Regions from separate parts of the Blautia sp. NSJ-140 genome, predicted to be linked through region 1. Evidence: predicted binding sites of a transcription regulator. Region 1 holds the regulator's gene; each other region holds the start of a gene.
What was found. Region 1 encodes HrcA, which represses chaperone genes, less so after heat shock. Its sites were predicted from a motif close to TGTTAGCACTCNNNNNNNNNGAGTGCTAACA; they were not measured.
Positions count from the first base shown of each region.

Region 2: a site for HrcA is predicted at 1,531-1,561, ahead of groES (co-chaperone GroES). Genes of this name have one in related genera too.
Region 3: a site for HrcA is predicted at 1,978-2,008, ahead of htpG (molecular chaperone HtpG). Genes of this name have one in related genera too.

Region 1 is NZ_JALIFS010000004.1:174,010-177,297, forward strand. It holds gene MUB50_RS06730 (ABC transporter substrate-binding protein) at 1-809, shown strand, start outside; gene hrcA (heat-inducible transcriptional repressor HrcA) at 986-2,029, shown strand; gene grpE (nucleotide exchange factor GrpE) at 2,048-2,683, shown strand; gene dnaK (molecular chaperone DnaK) at 2,737-3,288, shown strand, end outside.
Region 2 is NZ_JALIFS010000005.1:55,155-58,442, reverse strand. It holds gene MUB50_RS07455 (MATE family efflux transporter) at 1-1,220, opposite strand, end outside; gene groES (co-chaperone GroES) at 1,220-1,507, opposite strand; gene rlmH (23S rRNA (pseudouridine(1915)-N(3))-methyltransferase RlmH) at 1,623-2,102, opposite strand; gene MUB50_RS07440 (FtsK/SpoIIIE family DNA translocase) at 2,099-3,288, opposite strand, start outside.
Region 3 is NZ_JALIFS010000015.1:55,125-58,412, reverse strand. It holds gene htpG (molecular chaperone HtpG) at 1-1,862, opposite strand, end outside; gene MUB50_RS15180 (hypothetical protein) at 2,103-3,288, opposite strand, start outside.

The DNA.
Region 1 (3,288 bases):
TGGATATCATGGCATTCTGGGTGAACCAGGAATTGCTGGATCAGGCTGGTCTGGACAGACTCTCCTGTTTCAGTGATCTTGAGATCCTTCAGAAAAAGCTTCAGAATACGGGAAAATATGCATACGGGGATGCATGGGAGATTTCTTACATATATAATAGTATCAGCGAGTATGTCGATTTTTTCGGAGGAGATTATACAGACTGGACGGATCCGAAAACAAGAGAAGCGGCAGAATATATGAAGCGAATGCTGGATACAGGGATGATATCAGAGGAGAATCTGATCGACCAGCATGACCAGCTGAATGAAAAATTTATAAACGGCCAGTATGGATGTATGTTCATGTATACTGGTGCGTTGAGTACCTTTCAGAATGCAGGCGTGTATGGAAAAGATAAGCTCCATATGGCACCATTTCCGGAATTTGACGAGAAGGTGACCAATATCGCAACCTGGCAGTATGTACTGAATAAAAATTCTGATCATAAAGAAGCAGCTCTGAAGTTCCTTCAGTATGTGTCCGGATATGAGGCCAGTAAAAATTACGGACAGCTGACAAAAATGTGTCCGGCAAGACTGGATGTGATCGAGGATAAGAATTTTGAGCTGGATGGCATTGAAATGATCCGGCAATATCTGAAAGATTATAAGCTGAAGGCAAGACCACTGTGCACCGATTCCATAGAAGCTGTTTCGGCTATGGGTACGGAATTTCAGAAATACGTGCTGGGACAGAAAACAGAAACGGAATTTTTTGCTGGGGCACAGAACTGCGTAGACCAGTATTACAAAAAAGCATCGTACTGATGCTTTTTTTGTTTTGAAAAAATAAGAACTTTTTTTCAAAACATATTGACAAATATTTTACATGGTGATATCTTAAAGACTGTAGATGTTAGCACTCCACTAAAATGAGTGCTAACAGATATAAAAAAAGAATCAACATCCGTCAGGAAAGAATAAAAAGGAAAGGAGATGGCTTCATGGAAGAGGTGTTGAATGAGCGCAAACAAAAAATCTTAAAAGCAATCATCAAGACCTATATGGAGACCGGAGAACCGGTTGGCTCCAGGACCATTTCCAAGTATGCGGATCTCAATGTAAGTTCCGCAACGATCCGAAATGAAATGTCAGACCTGACAGATATGGGCTATATCGTCCAGCCTCATACCTCAGCAGGAAGGATTCCTTCAGATAAGGGCTACAGACTTTACGTCAATGAGCTGATGAAGGAGAAGGAAGCAGAGGTTGCAGAGCTGCGAGATCTGATCATTGAGAAGACAGATAAGATGGATAAGGTGCTTAAGAAGGTTGCGAAGGTTCTTGCTTCCAATACCAACTATGCTACCATGGTTTCCGTTCCGCAGTACAGCGGCAACAAGATCAAGTTCATCCAGCTGTCGAGAATGAGCGAGCTTCAGCTTGTGGCCGTGGTTGTCAGTGACAACAACACAGTCCGGAACCAGATCATCAATCTGGACGAGGAAATGGACGACCAGACGATCCTGAAACTGAATCTTCTTCTTAACACCAATCTCAATGGGATCCCGATCCAGGATATCAACCTTGGGATGATCGCCAGACTGAAGGAACAGGCAGGCAGCCACAGCGGTGTGGTGGCAACAGTTCTGGATGCAGTGGCAGCCACCATTCATGTGGAAGAGGAAGATATGGAGATCTATACTTCAGGTGCAACCAACATCTTCAAGTATCCGGAGCTTGCCGATAAAGAAAAGGCAACGGAGCTGATCTCCGCATTTGAGGAGAAGCATGAACTTGCCGATCTTGTAAAAGAACAGATGTCAGATGGAGAGAATACAGGAATCCAGGTTTATATCGGTGATGAGATGCCGATCCAGACCATGAAGGACTGCAGCATTGTAACTGCCAGATATGAACTGGGAGACGGAATGTACGGAACCATCGGGATCATCGGTCCCAAACGAATGGATTATGAGAATGTAGTGGACAGTCTGAAAGAGCTTAAGAATCATCTGGATGACGTTTTGAAAAAGAAGAAAACTTAGAAAGGCGGTAGAAAAAAAGTGTCGGAGGAAACAAAGAAAACATCCGAAGAGCAGGAAGCGGAGAAGGAAATCCCCGTAACTGACGGAGATCAGGAAGAAAAAAGCCTGACACCGGAGGGAGAAGATCTGCCGGAGGAAGAAAACAATACTCCAGGCGAAGAAGCTGCCTCAGAGGATAAAAAAGAAGAAAAATCAAAAACTTCCTTCTTCGGAAAGAAGAAAAAAGATAAATCTGAGCAGAAGGTGGAGGAACTTACCGATCGCCTGAAGCGTACCATGGCTGAATTTGATAATTTCCGTAAAAGAACGGAAAAAGAAAAATCCAGCATGTACATCATCGGAGCGAAAGAGATCGTTGAAAAGATCCTGCCGGTTGTAGATAACTTCGAAAGAGGTCTTGCACAGGCACAGGAAGGCGATGCTTTTGCAGATGGAATGAAAATGATCTACAAGCAGCTTACCACAACACTGGATGAGCTTGGTGTGAAGCCAATCGAAGCAGTGGGAAAGGAATTCAACCCGGATTTCCATAATGCAGTGATGCATGTGGAAGATGAAGAGGTTGGAGAGAACATCGTGGTGGAAGAGTTCCAGAAGGGTTACACCTACAAGGATTTCGTAGTACGTCACAGTATGGTAAAGGTTGCGAACTAACTGACAACAAACTTTATTTTAACAGATACAGACTAAAACAGGAGGAAAAAATCATGGGAAAGATTATTGGTATTGACTTAGGTACAACAAACAGCTGTGTAGCCGTAATGGAAGGTGGACAGCCAACAGTTATCGCAAATACAGAAGGCGCAAGAACAACACCGTCCGTTGTGGCTTTCACAAAGACAGGAGAGCGTCTGGTAGGTGAGCCTGCAAAACGTCAGGCAGTTACAAATGCAGACAGAACAATCTCCTCTATCAAAAGAGAGATGGGTACCGATTACCGTGTAACCATTGATGACAAGAAATATTCTCCACAGGAGATCTCCGCAATGATCCTTCAGAAACTGAAAAAGGATGCAGAGGCATATCTTGGTGAGAAAGTAACAGAGGCAGTTATCACAGTTCCGGCTTACTTCAACGATGCTCAGCGTCAGGCTACCAAAGATGCAGGTAAGATCGCAGGTCTTGATGTAAAACGTATCATCAACGAGCCTACAGCAGCAGCTCTTGCATATGGACTTGACAACGAGAAAGAGCAGAAGATCATGGTATACGACCTTGGCGGCGGTACATTCGATGTATCTGTTATCGAGATCGGTGAT
Region 2 (3,288 bases), on a different contig from region 1:
ACCACAAATGCCATAAACATGGACAGAGGAATCACGATCCCCCAGGTACTGATCAGATCCACCTTCATAGAATAGGCGATGCTTCCGCTTCCCCGGATAATACCACCGTTTGTCGGCATCTGATAGGACATCCCTACCATTACCACACTTAAAATGATAAGAAAAGTATTGGCCATCTCTCTCGTTTCCGGCGAAAGCTGATACAGGCTCAGCACTGGGATCCGGATAAAGAAAAGAAGGATACCACAGATGAGTCCCATGACTACAAATAATTTCTGGAGCTTTTTGGAATAAACCTTCGCAAGTTCCAGGTTCCCGGAACCGATGGTTTTTCCCATGGTAACTGATGCAGCGGAGGCGGCTCCCACAGCAGCGGATTTCACCATCAAAAACAGATTGGAAGCTGCACTGTTGGCAGCAATGGCTGCTGCTGTCATATGTCCCAGGATTGCTGTCTGAAGAGCCGTATTCACGCCCCAGAGTCCCTGGAGCACCAGCAATGGACATACCACCTTATAATATTTCCTGCCGAACCTTAAGTCTGAATGCAGATAATCCCGGATACAAATGCCAATCCAGCTCTGTTTTTTACGGATATAGATGATCAGAACACAGATCTCCGCAATACGGGCAGTCAGTGTTCCCACAGCAGCTCCTGCGGCTCCCATCCTGGGTGCACCAAAATGTCCGTAGATCAGGATCCAGTTTATGCTGCAGTTGATCACAAGAGTCATTACCGAAAGCCCGAAGGCAACCCCTGCAATTTCCACACAACGCAGTGTAGCAAGCAGGATCTGCGTCACCGCAAAGAAAAAGTAAGTAAACCGGATGATCGCCAGATAGGAACGGCCGGCTTCAATAATTGTCTGGTCTGTTGTAAAAAGCCCCAGCAGCTGTGTTGGAAAAAGGCTGGCCAGGATAAACAGCACAAAGGCAATAAAAAGGCCTGTGCGCATGGCCCAGGCACTGATCTTTCTTACCGGTTCTGTCTCTTTCTTTCCCCAGTACTGACTTCCGAATATGACAAGTCCGTCTCCCAGCGCCATAAGCAGCTGCTGAAAGACGAACTGTACCTGGTTTACGGTGGTCACACCGGATAATGCAGTTTCGCTGAAGGCTCCAAGCATAATGTTGTCAGCAAGATTGACACTTAAGGTCACTACATTCTGCAACACCAACACGGAGCATAATTTCAGAAAATTACGATAAAAATCCGTCATCAGTCTTTTACGATGGCAATGATATCATCTGCATTGATCACCAGATATTTCTCACCCTCATATTTGATCTCAGTTCCTGTGTATTTTCCGTAGATCACACGGTCACCTGGCTTTACCTGTACCGGTACTTCTTTACCGTCTACGACCTTACCGCCACCTACTGCGATAACCTCTGCCTGCTGGGTTTTCTCCCTGGAGCTGTCCGGAAGCACGATGCCGGATGCGGTTTTGTCTTCTGTCTCAAAATATTTTACGATAACTCTGTCTGCAACTGGTTTTAATGCCATGTTCATTTCCTTCTTTCTGTGATTATTAGCACTCTTGAGTTTCGAGTGCTACTCTTTTCTTATCATACTACATATCCGAAAATTGTCAAGATATTTGCGGATATGCAGTATGATATTATTTATGATAGGGCTCTCCGCTGATGATACGATAGCTGCGGTAGATCTGTTCCAGAAGGATCACACGCATCAGCTGATGAGGAAATGTCATTTTCGAAAAGCTTAAAGCATAGTCTGATCTCTTCAGTACTTCTTTTCCAAGACCGATAGAGCCGCCGATCACAAACTGGATATGACTGGTCCCACGTATCCCCAGTTCGTTGATCTTCCGTGCGAAGTTCTCAGAGGTCAGCTGTTCGCCTCCGATCTCCAGAGTGATCACAAACGCATCGTCCCGGATATATTTAAGAAGACGCTCCCCTTCCTTGTTCCGAATGGCATCTTCTACTGCTTCGCTGGCATTATCCGGTGTTTTTTCGTCGGACACTTCTATGATCTCCAACTTGCAGTAACGCCCGAGGCGCTTGGAATACTCCGCAATGGCATCCCGCAGATATTTTTCCTTGATCTTCCCTACTGTCAGGATACTTATTTTCATCCGCCGTTCTCCTCCAGATAATTCTCAAATTCTTCTGCTGACATCAAAACCTTCCTTGGCTTGGTTCCTTCCTCCGGGCCTACCACTCCTGCGTCACAAAGCTGATCCATGATCCTTGCCGCACGGTTAAATCCAATCTTGAACATACGCTGGAGCATACCGATGGAGGCCTTTTCCTTCTCAATGATAAATTTACCGGCTTCTGTAAAATAGACATCTCTGTCACCGCCGCCGGCTCCTCCCGGGACACCGGCTGTATTGACCTGCTTCTCGATGGAGGTATCATAAACAGCACCCTGGTTTTTGTCAGAAACATATTCTACGACTGCACTGACCTCCTCATCTGAAACAAAAGCACCCTGCAGTCTGGCCGGCTTCTGATACCCCTGAGGATAAAACAGCATATCGCCCTTGCCAAGAAGCTTCTCGGCACCGTTCATATCTAGGATCGTCCTGGAATCCACACCGGAAGATACGGAAAATGCGATCCTGGACGGCATATTGGCCTTGATCAGGCCTGTGATGACATTGACAGATGGCCTCTGGGTAGCAATGATCAGATGGATACCTGCTGCACGTGCCAGCTGGGCCAGGCGGCAGATCGCATCCTCAACTTCTCCCGGCGCAACCATCATAAGATCCGCAAGCTCGTCCACGATGATCACGATCTGCGGCATCTTCTCAGGTGCCTTTTCTCCCTCCGGGACCCGCATATTGGCAACTTTTTTGTTATATTCTCCAAGATTACGTACCCCATATTCCGCAAAGGCATTGTAACGGCTGGTCATTTCAGAAACAGCCCAGTTCAGCGCACCGGCCGCTTTCTTCGGATCTGTGACTACCGGAATGAACAGGTGCGGGATCCCGTTATATACACTGAGCTCCACCACCTTCGGATCGATCATGATCAGACGCACCTCATCCGGTGTCGCCTTATAAAGGATGCTGATGATCAGCGTATTGATGCAGACGGATTTTCCGGAGCCGGTTGCTCCGGCGATAAGAAGATGAGGCATCTTGGCAATATCTGCCACTACCGGTTTTCCGGCAATATCCTTACCTGCTGCAAAGGACAGCTTGGATTTTGCATTTTTAAACTCCTCTGACTGAAGGAGATCCCGCAGCATGACCGGGCTGTTCTCCTTGTTCGGGACCTCGATCCCCACGGCTGCCTTTCCCGGTATCG
Region 3 (3,288 bases), on a different contig from region 1:
TGACCGCCGAACATATTCGGATCCATTCCGTACATATTGTACATTTTCATCATATCCTGCATACGGCGACTCTCCTCAGGAAGAGTGATCATCGCTGCAGTTCCCTCATTTTTCAGCTTCTCTACTTTTACTTCAAGTTTATCCTTGCCAAGATTCTTACGGAACACTTCAGTAAGTGTCTTGACTGTTGTTTCATCCGTTTCTCCGTCTTCACGAAGCTCTTCTGTCAGATCTGCATCAATTCTCTTGAACTGAATCGTCTGATCCTGCTGTTCAAGATGGGAAATAAACTGTGAATCGATCACATGCTTCAGCAGTACAGCATCTTTACCCGCTTCACGGAACATATTAATGTACTGGCTCTGCTGTACCTCATCGGTCACATAATAGATGACCGTTTTTTCCGGTTCCTCATTCTGGGATCCTTCGGAAGCTTTCTCCTCTGTCTTCTCCTCTTCAACTGCTTTTGTTTCTTCTTTTTTATTTTCCTCAATGCAATCTTTCAGGGTAAGATATTTGCCGTCCAGATTCTTAAAGAGGATATAATCGTTCATCTTCTCACCAAATTTCGCATCCTTGATGCATCCAAATTTGATAAATGGGCTGATATCATCCCAGTACTTCTCATAAGACTCTCTATCTGTCTTGCACATTCCGGTGAGCTTATCTGCTACTTTCTTGGTGATGTATTCAGAAATCTTTTTCACAAAACCATCATTCTGCAGCGCAGAACGGGAAACATTCAGTGGAAGATCCGGGCAGTCGATCACACCTTTCAGAAGAAGAAGGAATTCCGGAATCACCTCTTTGATGTTATCTGCAATAAATACCTGATTATTATAAAGCTTGATGGTTCCCTCAATGGAATCATACTCTGTCCTGATCTTCGGGAAATACAGGATACCCTTCAGGTTAAACGGATAGTCCATATTCAGATGAATCCAGAATAGCGGCTCCTTGTAATCCATAAATACCTTACGGTAAAATTCTTTATATTCTTCATCCGTACACTCATTTGGATGCTTCATCCAGAGCGGCTGTGTATCGCTTAAGGATACCGGCCGTTTATTGATCTTTACTTTATCTTTGGCAGGAGAAACTTCCACAACTTCTTTCTCGCCTTTATCATTCTCCTTTTCCTCTGTCTTGGCATCCTCATGGATATGCTCAACTACCACATCATCTTCACGGAGATCTGCCTCATCGATCGTTTCATACTCCTGTTCAGCATTTGCTTTGGAAAGATAGATATTTACCGGCATGAAAGAACAGTACTTCTCAATAACCTCTCTCATACGATATTCATTGGCAAACTCCAGGCTTTCCTCATTGAGGAAAAGAGTGATCTCTGTTCCCGGTTCTGTTTTGTTTCCGTCTGCCATCTCATACTCTGTACCGCCGTCACAGGTCCAATGTACCGGTGTGGAACCCTCTTTGTAAGAGAGAGTATCGATATGTACTTCGTCTGCAACCATAAATGCAGAATAAAATCCAAGTCCGAAATGACCGATCATCTGATCATCGGTTGTTTTATCCTTATATTTCTCAAGGAACTCTGTAGCACCGGAAAAAGCGATCTGTGTGATATATTCCTCTACTTCATCCGCTGTCATACCAATACCGTTATCGATAAACTTCAGGGTTTTCTGATCCGGATCAACGATAACATTTACAGCCGGTTTGTAACCTTCCGGGAATGTATAATCTCCCATAACTTCCAGCTTTCTCAGTTTGGTGATCGCATCGCATCCGTTGGAGATCATCTCTCTTACAAAAATATCATGGTCGGAATATAACCATTTCTTGATGATCGGAAAAATATTTTCACTGTTGATTGATAAACTGCCATGTTTTGCTGACATATATGTCACTCTCCTTTTGTTTTTATTTTTATTTCTGATGTTCCGGCAGAGCCGGAAACCTGTTGTTTTTTCAATAAATATATACTAATACGACTTTTTACAAAAGTCAAGAAAAATTTAGCACTCATCATTATAGAGTGCTAGTAACAGCATGTAAAACGGATCTCTATGTGCAAAAAAATCCCTCCGTACATTTTTTTGTACGGAGGGTGCTGTAAAACAATCTTCTACATTCTGTTCTTATTTTTTCTTTTTACGATATACAAGAATTCCTCCAATGCATACCACAGCCACGATCAAAATGATCACAAATGTCATGATCGGTGTACTGTCTCCCGTCTGCACTGCAGATTTCTGATTTGTCTGTGTCACTGCCGGACTCGGAGTCGCAGTAAGAACTGCTGCCTGTGATACCGTAAAAGTAACCGTACTTTCTGACTGTGTACCGGTATCCTTCCAGCTGGAGCCGTCATATTTCTGCTGTCCAAAGGTAACTTTCAGAGTATATTTTCCCGGCTTGCTGACACGGAATGTTGCGGTATAAGGTTCTCCATCCCAGGTACGGGTCTCTGTGATCTTCCAGCTCTTCGGCTGATATCTGGTATCTCCTTTACGCGGGTTTGTATTATCCATCCCTGCGCCAGCTGCTGTAAAGGTAATCTTTGTATTGGTATCATACTTGCCATTGGAATCAATTCCTGTGATCTTATTGTCCGATGCAGCGGCTTCCGTGCCCTGATATCCGTTTACTGTAATACTTACTGCGATCACTGTACTGATCTTGTTGGGATTCTTAACCCCATCCGGAAGAATGACAGTACCTTTTACATTAAATATCTGACGTTCTGCAGAAGACGGATCATAAGAAGATCCCTTAACATCCCATTTAACCGATGCCTTCTGCTCTCCCTTTGTTGTAGTGATCTTTACTGTTCCCGGAAGCTTCAGGGCTTTCTGGGTTTTCTGGGTTCCATTAGGAAGATCTTTGATATCGGATGGTTTTTTGATGCCTGTAAGGTTATTCGCTTTCTCACCGTTATCTGCTTTTTTCTTTGTAACGCTGAAATGAACATTTACATAAGCATCCACATTTGCATCATTGGCGATCACAATGTCTTCCAGATATTCCCCCTGTGAAAGTCCGCTGACCGGCTGTACGCTAAAGGTTGCATTATCTCCTGCTTCCAGCTCTGTGGCAGAAAGTGTACCAATTGTATATGCATTTGATGATGGCTGTTTCAGAACGATCTTTGTATTTCCGGTGTTGGTAACTGTAACTGTCTGCTCATCAGGAAGTTCCTTATAGCCTTCTTCTTTGGTTCCAAACTCCAGACTGTCTGTTACCGAAAGACCTGGCTCTGGCTCTGGATCCGGATCCGGTTCCGAAACTGTAAATTCAAGCCGGACTTCGCCCAGTGCGTTTCCG